DNA from 3 places in the Chitinophaga sp. 22308 genome. Region 3 is predicted to be linked to each of the others. Evidence: riboswitches for the same ligand, from Rfam matches in the RefSeq annotation. Region 3 holds a riboswitch; each other region holds the start of a gene.

Region 1 (5,785 bases), on a different contig from region 3:
CAATATGAAAAAACAAATGCCGGAACGCGTATTTGACGTGGGCATCACCGAACAGCATGCCGTAACTTTTGCTGCCGGTCTGGCAGCCGATGGCTTGCTCCCCTATTGCACCATCTACTCCACTTTCTTACAACGCGCTTATGACCAGCTGATCCACGACGTGGCGCTGCAGAAGCTGAATGTCGTCTTCTGTATTGACCGGGCCGGTGTGACAGGTCAGGATGGGCCAACGCACCACGGCGCATTTGACATCGCTTTTTTAAGATGCGTGCCCGGTATCATCGGTGCCTCCCCGATGGACGCGGAAGACTTCAGGGACCTGCTCTTCACCGCCCAGTCCGGTGAAAGCCACGGGCCGTTTGCGGTCCGTTACCCTAAAGGGACTACGGCGCCATTGCCTCCAACTGCCGGTTTCAGAAAGCTGACCATAGGAAAAGGGCGTAAAATCCGTTCCGGCAGGGATATCGCCATTCTTTCCCTTGGCCCCGTGGGACAATACGTGACAGCAGCCTGCAAGGAACTGGAAGCATATCATTTAGACGTGGCACATTATGACCTTCGCTTCTTTAAGCCACTGGACGAGGCATTACTACATGAAGTGTTCAGCCGGTTTTCAACGGTGATCACCGTAGAAGATGGTTGTATACAGGGAGGTGCAGGAAGTGCAGTGATGGAGTTTATGGTGGAGCAGGGTTATCACGTTACATTAAAGCGATTGGGACTGCCGGACACATTTGCCACACAAGGCACGCAGCAGCAGCTGCATGAATTGTACGGGTATGATAAAAAGGGGATTGTTCAGGCGGTGAGGGAGATGGCGGGAAGCGTAAAGAAGCCGGAAGCTGATTTTCAAATTCATTAAAAAAATCAAAAGCCAGCGTAAACGCTGGCTTTTTGTTATAAGACATACATAATACGTTCAGTTGTTCTCAAAATACTTTCCCCAAATCGGATCATCCCAAAACCGCATATCATCAAGGTTATATTTGTATTTATATTCACCATTTACCTCTTTAAGTGTAGCGAACTCAGTAAAATACGTGTCCTTAATAAGTTCTGAAGCCGCTTCCCCATCATAGAAATTTATTATACTGAACGGGTCCATCCACTTTAATTTGAATCCATCTTCTTGCCGTATCCCCAGATAACAAAAGGCATCATAGTACCAATCATAATTCTTATCAGGCTTAAGCTGTCTGTTGACTGGATTCTTCGTAAGAACAAACAATATCACCTTTTGATAGTCTTTACTATACAGTATAGTATCAATTTGTAGTTCTGTCGAATCATAATATTCGGCACTGTGAAAGGACTGTTCATGTTTGGTTACCAATTCCCTCATCTGATGCGTTAACACGCCTTTATGCTTTGCGTAACCATCTGCGTCGAGCTTTATGGTATTTTGATACGCTTTAGGGGTGCGTAATTTCCTTTCTGTGCAAGAAAGTACTATTAAGCTAAATACAAAAAAGACAATTGCTTTATGTTTCATCATATATTTAATATTTCCCATCTCCTTCCAACGTCCAAATCACCGCTAAAAATTGTCCATATCACCCTCCGCGAAGTTTCACCCAAAAAACTACTTTTGAAAAAAACATTTCCTATGGCGAACATCTTACACCGTGTGGGCGTTAAAACGGCTTCGCCCGATAACGTTTACCGCACCCTTACAACAAGGGACGGCCTTGCCGGCTGGTGGACCACCGACACCAAAGGAGAAGGTGACCAGGTGGGCAATATCATCGAATTCCGGTTTGGTAATGATGGATTCGATATAAAAGTCAAAAAACTACAGGCCCCCACACAAGTGGAATGGGAAGTACTGGATGGCCCTCAGGAATGGATCGGTACCACCATCAGTTTTGAACTGAAACAGGAAGGCGATTATATCATCCTGCTGTTTAAGCATCTGAACTGGAAAGAGCCGGTAGAGTTCATGCACCATTGCAGCACGAAGTGGGCCATATTCCTGATGAGCCTGAAGTCACTGGTAGAAACAGGGAAAGGCGCCCCCTTTCCTGTTGATGTCAAAGTTGACAACTGGAACTAAAAATAAATGTTTATTCTTCGCTTTCATCTTTGGGTGCAGGAAGATTGATAACGGGCAACTTCTCTCCCCTCGCTTTCGCGACCCGGTAATGTGACCAGTTTTCAATTTCCTGCTCACCATAGATGATCATTCTCACAGCGACATCTTTGGTGTCCATATCTCCGACATACATTTTCTGATGATCGGGCACGGCTTCGTAACTGCTTTTCAGCTGCTCCTTATTTTCGAGTGTTGGATTGTCCAGGTATTGCTGGTACGCCGTCCTGCAAACTTCGATGGAAGAAGGCTCGCCCTTTAACTCTCTGATAATGTCCCGGACTTCCAGTAATTTCTCCCGGATATCGGTGGCATACAGCTCCTTTTGGACCGTAAAGCTTCCAAGGCCATGTATGTTGACTTTGGCATGTACCGGAACTTCTGACACAATTATTTCTTTGGCTATTAATTCCTCGAATTCTTCCAGGGTGATGTACACCGCTTTCTCCAGACGGGACAGATGAATGGTAAGGTCGGGGAAAATGATCACTTTAACCAGGTGGTATTCCTCGCTCACTTTATAAAACAGGTGTATGCTTTCTCCGCCTATTTTTTCAGGAAACAAATCATTGGCCGTTCTTTTTTGTTCTTTGTAAACAATTCCGTTTGCGCTCTCTCCTATCTTAATACCGTTAACAACTTTTTGCCTGTATTGGTAGATATTTTCCAGTGTTGGGTTGAGTATCCTGATCAGCTGCAACACATAGTCAATAAAACTTTCCGTATCAAACAACCAGGAACCATTGGTGATGGTCCAGCTGCCCAGTCCATGGATGGAGATAGCTTCATTGTCCGGGATATTCAACACTACCCAACCTCTTCTGACATCTTCCTTAAAATGTGCGAGATCTTCAAAGTTCCAGCAGTCTACTCTTCCATCTGCATAAACATCTATATCAACAAAAAAATAACTGCCATTGCGGATAACCGCGGGAATGGAAAAGCCTTCGATCAGTTGTTTTCTGTATACGTTTGTGGTTGGGTTAATCATCTTTCTTTTCTTTTTGAAGAAACTGATATTCAGCTGGCTAAAGTATTCTTTTTTAGTCGTTCACACAAACGGCTCCTCTTTCTTTTTCAATAATTTATTGTACTTTCGCGCCGCAATTGGTTTTTAACATAGGTTTCACGATGTTAAAATTAATAGGGAATCAGGTGTAAATCCTGAGCAGACCCGCTACTGTAAGTTCTGTAACAACACCCGGACATCTACTCGCCACTGTTTTTAGTGAATAAAAACGGGAAGGCCGTCCGAAGTGAGAACAAGCCAGGAGACCTGCCAATGCAGATAATTTTTAAAGCTTCGAGGATAGGGCTTTGAATGCAACTTGCACTGAAATTATTTCGGCGTCTTATTGTTTTCGCATGTCATCTGATAGGCTATCAAACCAGTCATTTAGTACTAGCATTTTATGAAAAAAAGCGTTTTCGCATTTGGGGCGTTCGTCGCCGTCGCATTGGTATCCTGTTCAAAAAAAGATTCTACTGAGCCTATGCCGGTTGGGACCGGAGAAGTAGCCATCATCAATGTGCTTTCTCAAAACGGTGTAGCACAGGAAGACACCCTGGTGTTTAAAGCAAAGGCGCCACAGGGCAGCACCTTCAACTGGACCGTCAACGGCAAGGGCACCACCGCTACCGACTCCATTTTTAAATTTGTATCAACGGACATGGGTGAACATATTATCGCTGTCACCGCTTCCACCAATAATAAAAAGGTTTCCTCCCAGACAAGTGTTACCGTATATGGAAAATACAAGTACGGCACCTTTATTTTAAATGAGGGCAACATGACCACGGAGAACGGATCTCTGATATTCATCAGTCCCAAAGGCGTAATAACGGACAGTGCTTACTTTAAGGCCAATGGCACCCAACTGGGAAACGTGGCACAAGACCTCTTCATCAGCAACAACAAAATATACATCATTTCCCAAAACGGTAAAAAGAACGCGGTAGGCGACGCTTTTAGCAACGACGGCCTGCTCGTTGTGGCCAATGCGGAAACGCTTAAAAAGGTAGCCGCCTACAACGATGAACTGGCCGCATTAAGCTGGCCTACGCATGTGGCGGTGTTAAACGAGGAAAATGTCATCATCCGTGATAACAATGGCTTATACAGATTTAATCCGATCACCAAAGCCCTCACCTTTATCAAAGGCTCCCGGTCTGCCGCCAAGCTGACCCTGGCCGTTTCCAACAATAAAATATTTGCCGCCGCCGGCTCTAAAGTATATGTTGTGGAACCGAATAAGGACACGCTCACCTATGCTTTGGACATGAAAGGGTCTGTAAGCGGCGTGGTAAGAGCCAGTGACGGTAATATCTGGGTATCCACCACCGGATCACCTGCTAAAATTTCCAAAATCAATTTCAGGGACTACTCCCTGATAAAAGCCAATGATATCATCACAGGCAGCGTGAGTGCCGGTTTTGGGGCTACGCCGGGCATCACGGCCAAGGGTGACACTCTTTATTTCAGCGGCGCCGGCACCAAAATATACCGCCACGTTTTCAGTATGGGCGCAACTGAATTTATGGCAGATGCAAAGACAGTCGTTCAGAATGCCAATATCGTATATAACAATATCGCTGTACATCCGGTCACAGGAGAAGTATACCTGAACACCATGAAGGCTTATGGCAGGGACTACCTGACTAATAACATCAGCGTGTTCAACTTTAACAATAAAGATATTTTAAGCGCTAACTATAAAGACCATACGAAATTTCCCGCTGGTATATTCTTCACCGAATCCTTTAATTAAATACACCGGATACTGAAAGAGGAGGTTGTCTTAATATTAAGACGACCTCTTTTTATTACACAAATACTTGATATCTTTATAGGGTATCTTACCCTCTGAATATAAGATACCCGACAATTATGAAAACAACAACGAAAGTACCGCTACAGGCGATTCTTTGTATCGTCCTGTTTTTTGTTGTATTGACAAGCTGCAACCATCAAAACGGACACGACAAAACTCCCGGCAATGACAGCACCGGGCAGCTGTTGTCCGAAAACGGCATGCAGGCGGACCTGTCGGTCTTATTCACGGCTTTCAAAGATGTCCATCCGGCTTATGCCTTGTACACCCCGGCAGACAGCATGGCCAAACTGTGTCACAGTATTGCCGGCATCCTTCGGCAGCCGGTGTCTGAAGACGAATTTATTACCAGGATCTCCCCTTTGGTCAGTGCTTTAAAATGCGGGCATACCCAGATCAAACATTCCGCTAACTACAAGCCATACGCCGGAGATAAAACATTCCATCTGCCGTTCAAAGTTTTAGTGCAAGACGACAAAGCCTGGGTTACCTATCACCAGGTAAAGGCACTCCATACCGGCGATGAGCTGTTGTCCGTGAACGATGTACCTGTGGCGGACATCATTCGCCACGGCAGTGATTTATATGCTATGGATGGCAACAACCATACTTTTAAGGAATTGTTTTTAAGCGAATACGATGGGTTTGAAGATGCCTGTAATAAATGCTACCGGTGGGCGCCTCCCTACCGTATCCGTATTCGTACAAAAGATGGTAGTGAGAAAGCCGTAACGGTAGATACGGTTTCTTCCAAAATACCACAGGCTGAACCGGTGAAAGAAATGGACAATTATAGTGGATGGACCATTTCCGGGACAACTGAACATCTGCCATTACGTTATTTACCCGGCACTTCTCTTGCCTG
Region 2 (5,785 bases), on a different contig from region 3:
GAAGCTCCTCCAGGTGACGGGTATTTTCGCTACCGGCTGCCACGATACAAAAACCGCCGGTGTCAGCTCCTGCCGGAAAGGCGAGGCTGCATTGCGTTTTACCTGTTCGTTCATGTTGGTGTTCAGCAGACTGGCCTGCGCGCTGAAACGCTGGAAGTTGACGGACGTGGCCAATGCCACCAGGGTGGTGAAGCGCTGCGGATAGGAGAAGCCTTTGAGGTCCGCGTCCAGTTTGTTCCATTGAAAATCCCCTGACAGTCCTACGTTCCACCAGTTGGTCACCGCAAACTGATTGGCGACCGACAGGTATACTTCCTGCTGATAGTAGCGGTTCTCCGCAAAGTAGGCAGTATCCGGGGCGAGGTAATGCGTATAGTCGTAGGCGTATTTACCGTTGAACATCAGGCTGTACCTGGGCGAGATGTCTTTGCGCCAGGATGACTGTGCAAAGAAGTTCCGGTCCCATTGGCGGTCCACATGTACAAACAGGTTGTTGGCCATATAGCCGGGCAGGCCGCGTTCTGAATCGTAAAAGTAGATTTTGGAGTTCCATTCACCACCGTTCATGACACCGTGCAGGCTGCCTTCGAGGCGGAAAGCGTTGATATCGCCGTTTTTGCGGATGGCCGTGGTATCATATCCCGCGGCAGGGTTTTGTTTGTCGGTTTTCCGGTAGCGGAATTTATACTGGCCATTGGCGTTGGTCCACTCACCGCTGAAAGTGGCCGACACGCGGCTGCTGATTTTCTCCTGCCATAGCACGGAAGGGTTGACGAGGCCAAAGGAGCCGGTCTTAAACGTTCCTCTCAGGTGTCTTCTTTCGCCTTCTTCGAAACGGGGCTTTAGGGTGGTGAGATAGATGGAGCCTGAGGAGCCATAGTCTTTTGCCGGTTGGAAGATGCTGCTTTTCTGGCCGTTGTAGAGCGCTATTTCCTCCATGTTGTCCAGCGAGAATTTGCCCAGGTCCACCACGCCGTTTTGTGCGTTGCCCAGTTCGATGCCGTCATAGAACACGCCGGTGTGGTTGGTGCCCATGCTGCGTATGTCCACTGTTTTCAGGCCGCCGATGCCACCGTAGTCTTTTATCTGGATACCCGAAAAAAAGCGCAGCGCATCCGCTACAGACTGGGAGTTCAGTCTTTGCAGCTCCGCCCCTTTCAGTTGTTGCCCGGGGGCGATTTCTTTACCGCCCCTGGGGGCAATGACAGATATTTCCCGCAGGTCTTTGGTCCGGGTGCTGTCAGTTTGCTGTTGCGCCATCAGGGACACAACAGGGCATCCTGCGAGCACCATGTACAAGGTGGTCCTCAGTAATGGGATACGCATGTTAATTCACCGTTTTGATAATTCATCCAACGGCCTTCGTAACAGGAAATAAAATCAAGGTGGATAACAGCAGGGTATCAGTCCTGCATCATGACTCATTTCCAAGCCTCATTCCACGAAGGCTTAAAAAAACTGATGCATGGCAGGTATTCTGACTTATCTCTGCTCCGGGCGGCCTTCCCATTGAATGTTCAACAGTGGCCGGATGGTTGCCCGGGCGTTTATGGAGACTTACAGCAGCGGGACTGTCCCGGATTTACACCGGTGTTCCCTTTTAATTACCCCACACCGCAATGGAGGGGGGTAAACCATTGCGGTGCGAAGGTAGTGCTTTAATTTATTTCTTCAAAAAGTTGTCAGGAGCTTATGGTCGATCGCGCATTTAATGAGCATAGCGGTATTGCGGGCTTTCAGTTTGCCCAGCAGGTTGCGGCGATGACTGTCTACCGTATCGCTGCTGATAAACAGTTTTTCCGCAATTTCATGGTTCGTATGCCCGTTGGCGATGAGCCACAGCACTTCTTTTTCCCTTTTGGTGATATGTAGTTCCCGGGTACGGGCGGCGCCGGCAGTGGTTTCCAGTTCGGCGGCCAGTACGGCGGAGAGGTAAGTGTGACCGCTATAGACATCGTGAATGGCTTTTAGCAGCTCCTCTTTATCGGCATTTTTCATCAGGCAGCCGCTCGCGCCGCTGTCCATCATATCCTGGATGCCGCGGCCGTCTTTATGATAGCTCAGTCCGAGCACCATCGTATCAGGATGGTTCTTTTTGATCAGGTGGCATAATTCCGCCCCGGCAATGTCGGGCAGCATGGTGTCGAGTAATACCACGTCTGTCTGGTGGTGCAGCAGGAAATTGAGGCAAGACTCCCCTGTTCTTGTTTCCCCTGTCAGTTCTATATCCTTTTCATAACTGAGTAAAGCGCGAAGTCCCTCTAATATCAATGGATGATCATCCACAAAATATAATCTGATCATGGTTTTTCATATTTGCTGTAACGTTGGCATGCTTAGGCATGGTATCTCCCGGGAGAACCGTTCTGTTTAGATTTCATTTACTACCCGTAATATATAAAAAAAAGAAAAAGAAAGCTATCATGAAAAGTTTACGGGATCAGCAGGCTGTTATTCCATCCGGGTGTTATGTCCGGCTGGAGGAAGCCTAATACTGACAGTCCCACGCCGGCAATACCTTCGAGTACGTTGTAACTGTTATGGTAATCGGGATGATGATAAAACTTATACCCGGCAGGCCCATCCTTCCAGGTGTTCATACTGAGTGTTGTTTGCAACCACTTTTCAGCGGCTTTTTCCAGGACGGGATCTCCGGTGGCGATAGCGGCCTGTTGCAGTATATGTGCAATCCCCGCGCTGCCGTGACAGATGCAGGCATCATGCACAGCGCCGTTCCGGGTATCCCGATGCCGGGCGATATCATGCAGGATGGTCAGCGCAGCTTCGTTGTAATCTGCCCGTTGCAGGCGTTTTCCGGCCCCCAATAGAGCGACAGCAATGCCGAGGTCTCCATAACACCACCCAAGGCGGCTGTGTTTATCACCCACCGCTTCACCGGAGGCATCTGCCAATACCGGGTAGAGTGATTCCCCTCCCCCACCATGGCTTTTTTTATGGGACATCAGCCAGCTGATGCTTCCTTCCATCAAACGGCGCACTTTCTCGCGGGCAATGCCTTTTTCGTATATCCGTCCGAGTATAGCGATAATAGCGGGCACTCCATGGGCGAGGCCCAGGTTGTACAAATCGCGGTGCTGGTACTGTTCACTCTGCGAAGAGAACACGTCTTTCCAGGTAATGCCTGTCGGGAACCGGTGCGCCGATTGTTCGAGATAATCCACCAGGCGTTCCAACACCGGCGTGGCCACCGCAGCCGGCCGCTCCAGAAAATACAATGCCGTACCCACGCCTTCGTGTAGAAAATCGTTTTTGCCAGCGGACAAAGATTCTTCCATAAAAGCAGCTACCATCAGGTCTATTTCCCCGAAAGCATCTTCCACCTCATCGTCTTCTATATATCCCATCTGTGCCAGATGTTGAATACACCAGGCCACACCGGCCACGCCACCACAGAAAGATCCGTTCAGCGGCAGTTCCGATAAAGCCTCTATACTTTTTTGTACAACAAACAAAGCCTTTTCCAGATGCTCATCGCGGGAAGTATGCTGATAATAATAGGCATAAAATAAAGCACAGCCGGTATATCCTCCCAAAAGCCCGGCATTGTTGTCGTTGGCAGTAAAGTCATCCAGTTCCCGGCTGATATTTTCCAGCACGGCAGTCATGTCGTCTTTGTAATCCATGTAATCCATCGTTCCTGAGATATAATGTTCCCGGGCCTATAGCTCCGGGCTGAGAATGTTGTGAACAGCGATTTTATGCATACCCTAAAACATAATAGCCCCGGGCTTTAACCCGGGGCAACTGTAATCCGTGAATTCCGTTTAATACAAGCAGGAGTCTACACTGCAGATCGGCGCACCAGTGCTTATGCACTTGCGGGAGCCAGCCAGGTTTTCTGCACCGGCAGTCTGCACGTTTTTGCTAAGGTCAGATACCCTGATCTTGCCTAAGCTGAGTTTTTTTTCAGTTTGCTTTTTCATTAGTATCGTTTTTAAATACAAATGTTTTTGTTTAGAACCGGCAGGAATCAACACTGCATACAGGCGCGCCCTGGCTCAGGCAGGAGAGCGGGTGGGAAACGCAGGCAGCAGAGCGGTTATCGGCTTCGTTGGTCTGCATGTTCCGGCTCAGGTCAGATACTTTGATCTTACCCAGGCTAAGCTTTTTTTCAGCTTGTTTTTTCATCTGCTATCTATTTAGTGATTAACAACTTTTAGTTGACGGAGGAGTACATTTGGCCATCAGGCTGCATCCTGTGTAAGTAGGCGCTTTGATATCGTTATTACCCGCTTGGGAAGCATTCAGTTTTGCTACTTTAATCTTGTTGAGCGCCAGCTTTTTTTCAAATGTTTTTCTCATAAAACAATTTTTATAGGTTTAAATAAAAGAAGAGTGATTGATAAACAGATAACGGATTTTGGACAGAATCTCTACTTTGAGGGTGATTAAATCAGGTTTTCTACGGATTACAGGATACTGTTAAATGTAAGCAGAAACCATGAAACCATAGCTCACGGAAAAACGTGATTTTTAAAATTTTATTTGTTTAAACATGAAATTTACCGGTTTTACGGGATAGCCTTACGTACCTGTTTCTGTTACCTTCAGTGGCCTAAGCGCGCACCGAAAACCATGATCAAGGCTGAAAATTTTTACGTTGTCAGAACACCGCTGTTACCGGTAGACACCACCGGCAATCTGGCCCACCCACATCTGGCCCAACATATCCGGCAACTACTGCAAATACCTTTTTTCCGCGAAGCTATCTACATCGCCTCACCGGAGCTGTTCCAGGAACTGGAGAAATGGGAACAGGGATACGAGGATGATAAATTATTGTATGCGCTCTATCGTTACTTCCTGCGCATGAGCAGCCGCTGCACACCCTATGGGCTGTTTGCCGGCTGCGCTACAGGTGCAGTAAGCGAACAATCAGGCATACGGCTTCATCATTACCGGCAACATATTAAACAAAGCCGGCTTGACATGAACTATGTGGCAGAACTGGTCAAAGCCTTTACCGCCATCCCCGAAGTCAGGGAACAGCTTCTCTTCTACCCCAACAACTCTTTATATAAATCAGGTAGCCGTTACCGTTATGCGGCCTACCAGCTCACCAATAAATTCCGCCACTATTTCCTGACTGCTGTTAATGCCAGCGACTACCTCGACGCAGTACTGCACAGGGCCGCCCAGGGCGCTACGCTGAAGGATATACGCAACAGCCTCGTTGATGAAGCAGCCGGTATCACCGAAGCGGACGCCGACGATTTTACGGAAGAGCTGCTGCAAAGCCAGCTGCTGGTCAGTGAACTGGAACCAACCGTCACCGGCGAACAGTTTTTCAAACGTTTCCTCGAACGGGCAGCCACCTTGCAACATACCGGCGACTGGCCTGCCGTGCTCCATCAGATACAATCACTGTTGCAAGACCAGCAAAGCAGCATCGATGCATACCGCCACGTACATTCGCTGGTAAAATCGCTGGTGCCCGATACCAGCGTCAAAGACCTCATTCAGACCGACCTCTTTGTCGCAACGGTGCAAAACACGCTCAGTCAACACGTCATCGACGATATCACGGCCCAGGTGGAACAACTGCGCAAACTCATACGCCACCGGCCCCATACCGACCTGGAAAATTTCTGCCAGGCTTTCAGCCGGCGGTATGAGGAACAGGAAATACCGCTCAGCCTCGCCCTCGACCCCGAAGCGGGCATCGGCTACGGCCACCACCTCGGGCATCATACAGACCATACGCCGCTGGCCGATGACATCGCTGTAGCAGCAGCCAGTACACCGGCCACAAGGCCCGTAAACA
Region 3 (5,785 bases):
GGTCGAAACGCAGGCGTTGGTTCTGTCTGTTCTGCTCCACCAGGTTGAGCAATACCTGCTGGATCTCGTCTGCCGTCGGGAGCGCGAACTCTTTGATCAGTATCTCTTTCTGCAGCGCATCGGGAATAAATTTATCATGACCAGTGATGATGACCGTCTTCAGCCAGTCGCCTTCTTTAATGCGCCAAACCAGGTCTTTTAACTTACGGATAATATTCTGCTCACAGTTGGGACTGGCCAGTTGTGCGTACATGTCTTTCAGAATGAGCACGCCGTCTTCCTCCAGTTCATCTGCAAACTCCAACGCACGCATAGGTGTTTTCACATCCCCTTTCTCAGGCCTGTTGTTTTTGACATAACCATCCACAACGGTCCATTCCCATACCGGTCTCGGTTTACTAAACAGGGCAGTATCCTGTAACATTGTTTTTACGGTGTCAACAAATCGCTTCTCTTCCCAGGTAACAACATAGATGATAGGAAAGCGCGCTTTAATCAGGGCCGCAAGTTCTTTCGTAAAATCAGTAGCAGGCATATCGGTTTAATTAGTTACTACAAACAATCCACAGGCAAGGATATTTTGTTATCACCCTTATAGCGTCGAAAATATCCGGGTAAATATATATCATTTTCGCCCAATTCCTATACCAGGGGGATTTCCAGCCGTCCTATGGCTGGTTTTGGCCGTATATTCATACAGGTGGTAACGGCGCCGGATATATGTCAGTTAAAAATTATTTTACCGAACGTTGCGCCAGACCATCCCGGCTCTGAAAGGCGTGACAAATGCTGCATGTACCTGTTCATAAAAAAACGGGTTACAGCAACTGTAACCCGTTTTCCTGTTATGGTAAAATATATTATTACATCTGCTTGCCCCACGCATCGAATTTTTTTCCTTGCATGGTGTATATCCTCGATGCGCCTTCTCCGTCGGTATCATTATCAGAGGAAGGTGCGAACGGCACTACCACAGCACCGGAAGTATTGATCAGCGCCACTTCTTCCGCATCATTGTTCGTACGGATGACCTGCGAAAGGCCCAGGTTGAAGTCTGTGGCCATTTTGTATTCAAACGGAATGGCCACCTTGCCCTGTGGGTCCAGGAAGCCGTATTTACCATCCGCATTGGTCACCATAGCGAGGCCCTCACTAAATGGCCGCATGTTGTAATAACCTTTCAGATTAATCACTTTAACGCCCTGTGGATTGATAAAGTAGCTGTTGCCCCCTTTGTCAGTTACCAGCAACAACCCGTTGGTGAACACACCGGAGGTCACATACGGGCCGGCCACAGCTTTGCCGGTTTGATCGTAGATAGTGGTAACGCCAGCCAGCGGGCCGTCTTCTTCTGATTTATTGGCGAATATCAGCTTAGTGGCAGGATCGATGGTGATGTCCACAAACTCCATCGGCAGTACCATTTGCCCGGCGGCGTTCATCACACCAAATATTCTGTCGTTGATCCTGTTGGGAGAAGCTTTCACGAGGTCAGCCGACAGGGTTTCCACATGTTCTTTAATGGGCACCAGCTGTTTGGCGGCTGTGTCCAGCCGGTAATACTGATACGCGGGCGCTTTGCCGTTGGCAAAGAACCAGGGCGTGATCTGGCGCAGCTCTTCATAGTTGTACGGAATAGCTATTTTGCCTGTGACGGCGGATATAAATCCAAATTTATCGCTGCCGGTCTCTGCTACCATCATCAAGCCGGTATGGTTAGGCTCCAGGTTGCGCAAGACCAGGGTTTTCTTTCCTTCTTTGGTGCCGTCCTGGATATGCACTTTGATCCTGGCAACGTTCCCTTTGAAGTAGGCGTCCACGTAGCCTTTGTCTACATCGTCAAAAGGTGTTTCAGACGGCATCTTGTCCAGGATATCTTTCTGCAGGGCGGCTATGTCTTTATAGGCGCCCTTTTCCAGGTTCTTCAACAGCCCTTCCACGACCTTCCTGTAGTCTTTCAGCATGCCTGCGATGTTCTCACCGCCTTCCGGCGCTCTGAGATAACTGGTGCGGTCCAGCTGTTTACCATCTTTATTAAATGCTTCTACTTCGAGGTAACCTTTATAGGCTTCCTTTTCCAGAGAAACACGGACGAAGTTGTCCTGAATGCGCTCCAGTTTCACGGGCGTACCTTTAAAGTCGCCCCTGTCATGTTTATCATCCAGCTGAATAACAGCGGTTTTCACCGGATAGCTGTAGGTGGCCTCTGCCAGAACGCTATCGATCGTTTTCAGGGAATTTACCCGGTGAGACTCACTCAGGTCGAGCTTCTCAGATTGTTTGCTTCCGTCGTGGAAGTATATTTCCTTCGTAATAAAAACAGGTGTTTCAGTTGCGCTTCTCCTCATAGAAGGACCGTCCGGTTCCAGCTGGCTGTAGCCGTTGCCATACTTCTGGTTGAAGCCTGCATCGCTGAGGGCGAGCTGATAGGCCGCTTCCATCCGGGCCGGGTCCGTGATAGAAAAAGGCGAGCCTTCCTTTTCGTCTTCCGGTTTAAAGTGCTGCGGTTTATCTTCGTTCTTGAAATTGCCCATGAATTTGATGAAAGCGCCTACTTTCTCATTTTCCTCTTCCAGCTGTGCTTTCGCTTCTGCCAGGCTTTTGCCGTCTAATTGTTTTACAAAGTCTGCTACAAACTGCGACGGCTGGTGACTTTTACAGGCCTGCACTGCCAGCATAACTGCTACGCATGTACTAAATCGGTTGGTGGATTTCCTCATTGATCGTTATTAATAATTAAATATTGGGGAATTGGATATAACAAACCCTTACGGGGGCGAAAAATAGTAAAAAAATGCTAACTGCCAAAAAAGCAACCACTTAGGCTTTCCTCATTATGTGCAGGAATGCGCTAACATTATGCCGTCGCCGGTATCATTTCTTACCTGCGTTTTTATGCAGAAACAGCCGGACAGGGAAAAGTTTTTCCTTGTCCGGCCTTACGGCCGTTAGATTCCCGCGAGGGAAAAATTTATCTGCATAAAAAAAGCCGGGGGATACCCGGCCTTTATTTACGCTGTAATTTATACTGCCATTTATACGGCAAGATATTCCTCCAGAACACTCTTCACATCATTGGCAACAGCGTTCGCGTCTCTGCTCTCAATTCTGAATTTCGGCAGGAAATAAATCAACTCCTTGTCCTTGAAAAGCGCGATAGATGGTGATGAAGGAGGAATGTCCGGTATGTAATTACGGAAACGCGCGGTAGCTTCCACGTCCTGACCGGCAAAAACCGTCACTACACGGTCCGGCTTTTTAATACTGTTGTCTTCCATAATTATCCTGATAGCAGGGCGGGCTACACCGGCAGCGCAACCGCAGACACTGTTGATGATCACCAGTGTTGTTCCATCCTGGGCCATCGCTTTGTCTACATCCGCCGGCGTAAGCATTTCCTTTACGCCCAGGTCGGTCAGCTCATCTTTAAATGGCTTAATTAATAAAGGGGAATAAGGCATGATAATGTATTTGAGGGTTAGAAATGGGTAATCATATCACACTTTATAACACCACAACTTTTCAAAATGTTACCGGCAGATACAGCTTTTTCTGACAGAGGCAGCTTTAAAAACCATTTAATACATTGAAAACCAGCAGCAAAAAGCATCTTACAAAAACCGTTTGGCTTTTATCTGGCGAATTGTATACTTTCGCAGGCACAATCAGTTCTTACTTTATTTCTTATCAGCCGGAGAGGTTTTACTTCACGTAAATTAATAGGGAATTGTGTGTAAATCACAAGCTGTCCCGCAACTGTAAGTAACTTAAAGGTTTTGCCACAATGATGTCCACTGCCGCAAGGTGGGAAGGACGGCAAAATGTTACAAGCCAGGAGACCTGCCTAACCGGATTTGACAATGCTTTCGCGGACTGAAGTGATGTCGGATGATTTTCTCTGTGTACCTATGGGCATCCTGTGCCCTGCAGGGAGATCGTTTATGCTTCTCCGTCATTCCTCTTCCGCGAAACATCGTGAAATTCAGCAAAGAACTTTTAATTGATTTCATCATTTTAAAAGTTTCAGATGCGCACACACAATCTTGGCTACCCGAGGATAGGCAGCCGGCGTGAACTCAAAAAATCCTGCGAAGCTTACTGGGCAGGCAAACAGACACTGTCTGAATTATTAACCACAGGGCACGGTATTCGCCAAAAGAACTGGCAGCTTCAACAGGATGCCGGTATTGACCTCGTCCCATGCAACGACTTTTCCTTTTATGACCAGGTGCTGGACATGAGCCTGATGCTGGGCGCTATTCCAACGCGTTACATCCCCCTGATCACCGAACGGCAATTGTCCGCCACTGACCTGATGTTTGCCATGGCAAGGGGTTATCAGCAGGACGGTTACGACATCACTGCCATGGAGATGACCAAATGGTTTGATACCAACTACCACTACATCGTCCCGGAATTCACGGCAGCACAGCAATTTGCACTCTTTTCCGAAAAAGCCATCGATGAGTTTAAAGAGGCCAGGCAGCAGCAGATCAATGCCAAACCGGTATTGCTCGGTCCTGTTTCATACCTGCTACTGGGCAAGGAAAAAGAACAACACTTCTCCCGCATTGAACTGATAGACCGGTTGCTGCCGGTGTATATGCAGATCATTGGTAAACTGTATGATGCCGGCGCACGGACCATCCAGCTGGACGAGCCCTGCCTTTCCCTCAATCTGGCAGAAAAAGAAAGACAGGTGTTCAGCAGTGCCTATCACAACATAAAAGCGGCTTTCCCCGACCTGCATATCATATTGGCAAGCTATTTTGAATGTTATGGTGATAATCTTCCTACAGTCCTTCAACTGCCTGTTGACATCCTGCACCTGGACCTGGTGAGATGTCCGAGCCAACTGGGGGATATCCTTGCGTCCCCGTTACTGTCCGATACGATGCAGCTGTCACTGGGACTGGTAGACGGAAGGAATATCTGGATCAATGATTACCGTCATTCCCTATCACTGATATCGCAAGCCAGCAGTAAACTCGGGGCCGACAGGATATGGATCGCCCCTTCCTGTTCCCTGCTGCACTCCCCTTGTGACCTCAGCCTGGAGAGCCAGGAAAACACGCTGACGCCTGAAGTCAAACAATGGCTGGCCTTCGCCAAACAGAAAATCGAGGAAGTGGTAACATTACAGCAATTGGCCTCCGCATCACCGGCAGCAGCCGCAAAAGCCGGGCTGGAAGCAAATATCAGGGCTATAGAAAGCAGGAAAACATCTCCCCTGGTCCACGACCACAACGTAAAACAACGCACCGCTAAAATAACAGATGCCGATGCCCGCCGGCAGCACATCTTTGCAGAACGCAGGATACAGCAGCGGGCTGCGTTAAAACTGCCGCTGTTTCCCACCACCACTATCGGCTCTTTCCCACAGACCAAAGAAATACGCACCTGGCGGGCCGCACTAAAAAAACAGGAAATCACCCCGGAGCAGTACGATGCCCTGCTGAAAACAGAGACCGAGAAAGCTATCCGCTGGCAGGAAGAAATTGGCATCGATGTGCTGGTACATGGTGAATTTGAGCGCAACGATATGGTGGAATACTTCGGAGAGCAGCTGTCTGGCTTCGTTTTCACAGAGAACGGCTGGGTGCAGAGTTATGGCTCCCGCTGTGTGAAACCACCGATCATTTATGGTGACGTGCACCGCGAAACACCCATGACCGTGTACTGGTCCAGCTACGCCCAGTCACTGACCCACAAACTGGTGAAAGGCATGCTGACCGGCCCGGTGACCATTCTTCAATGGAGCTTTGTCCGCAATGACCAGCCCCGC

The links. A riboswitch is a leader RNA that binds a small molecule or an ion and turns the genes downstream of it on or off. The one in region 3 is predicted to bind cobalamin.
Region 1: it holds a riboswitch for cobalamin, as region 3 does, so the genes downstream of both, ACTJJS_RS02435 (DUF5074 domain-containing protein) here and metE (5-methyltetrahydropteroyltriglutamate--homocysteine S-methyltransferase) in region 3, are expected to answer to the same signal.
Region 2: it holds a riboswitch for cobalamin, as region 3 does, so the genes downstream of both, ACTJJS_RS06425 (TonB-dependent receptor) here and metE (5-methyltetrahydropteroyltriglutamate--homocysteine S-methyltransferase) in region 3, are expected to answer to the same signal.

What each region holds. Positions count from the first base shown of each region.
Region 1 covers NZ_JBQEOP010000001.1:601,098-606,882, reverse strand. Annotated here, with positions in the region: gene dxs (1-deoxy-D-xylulose-5-phosphate synthase) at 1-862, shown strand, start outside; gene ACTJJS_RS02450 (hypothetical protein) at 920-1,495, opposite strand; gene ACTJJS_RS02445 (SRPBCC family protein) at 1,607-2,053, shown strand; gene ACTJJS_RS02440 (DUF7638 domain-containing protein) at 2,064-3,080, opposite strand; cobalamin riboswitch at 3,181-3,387, shown strand; gene ACTJJS_RS02435 (DUF5074 domain-containing protein) at 3,583-4,857, shown strand; gene ACTJJS_RS02430 (S41 family peptidase) at 4,977-5,785, shown strand, end outside.
Region 2 covers NZ_JBQEOP010000001.1:1,520,816-1,526,600, reverse strand. Annotated here, with positions in the region: gene ACTJJS_RS06425 (TonB-dependent receptor) at 1-1,326, opposite strand, end outside; cobalamin riboswitch at 1,451-1,654, opposite strand; gene ACTJJS_RS06420 (response regulator) at 1,672-2,304, opposite strand; gene ACTJJS_RS06415 (lanthionine synthetase C family protein) at 2,433-3,653, opposite strand; gene ACTJJS_RS06410 (hypothetical protein) at 3,786-3,944, opposite strand; gene ACTJJS_RS06405 (hypothetical protein) at 3,976-4,149, opposite strand; gene ACTJJS_RS06400 (class I lanthipeptide) at 4,168-4,323, opposite strand; gene ACTJJS_RS06395 (lantibiotic dehydratase) at 4,597-5,785, shown strand, end outside.
Region 3 covers NZ_JBQEOP010000002.1:460,137-465,921, reverse strand. Annotated here, with positions in the region: gene ACTJJS_RS08525 (AAA family ATPase) at 1-535, opposite strand, end outside; gene ACTJJS_RS08520 (WG repeat-containing protein) at 864-2,720, opposite strand; gene ACTJJS_RS08515 (BrxA/BrxB family bacilliredoxin) at 3,036-3,461, opposite strand; cobalamin riboswitch at 3,681-3,862, shown strand; gene metE (5-methyltetrahydropteroyltriglutamate--homocysteine S-methyltransferase) at 4,028-5,785, shown strand, end outside.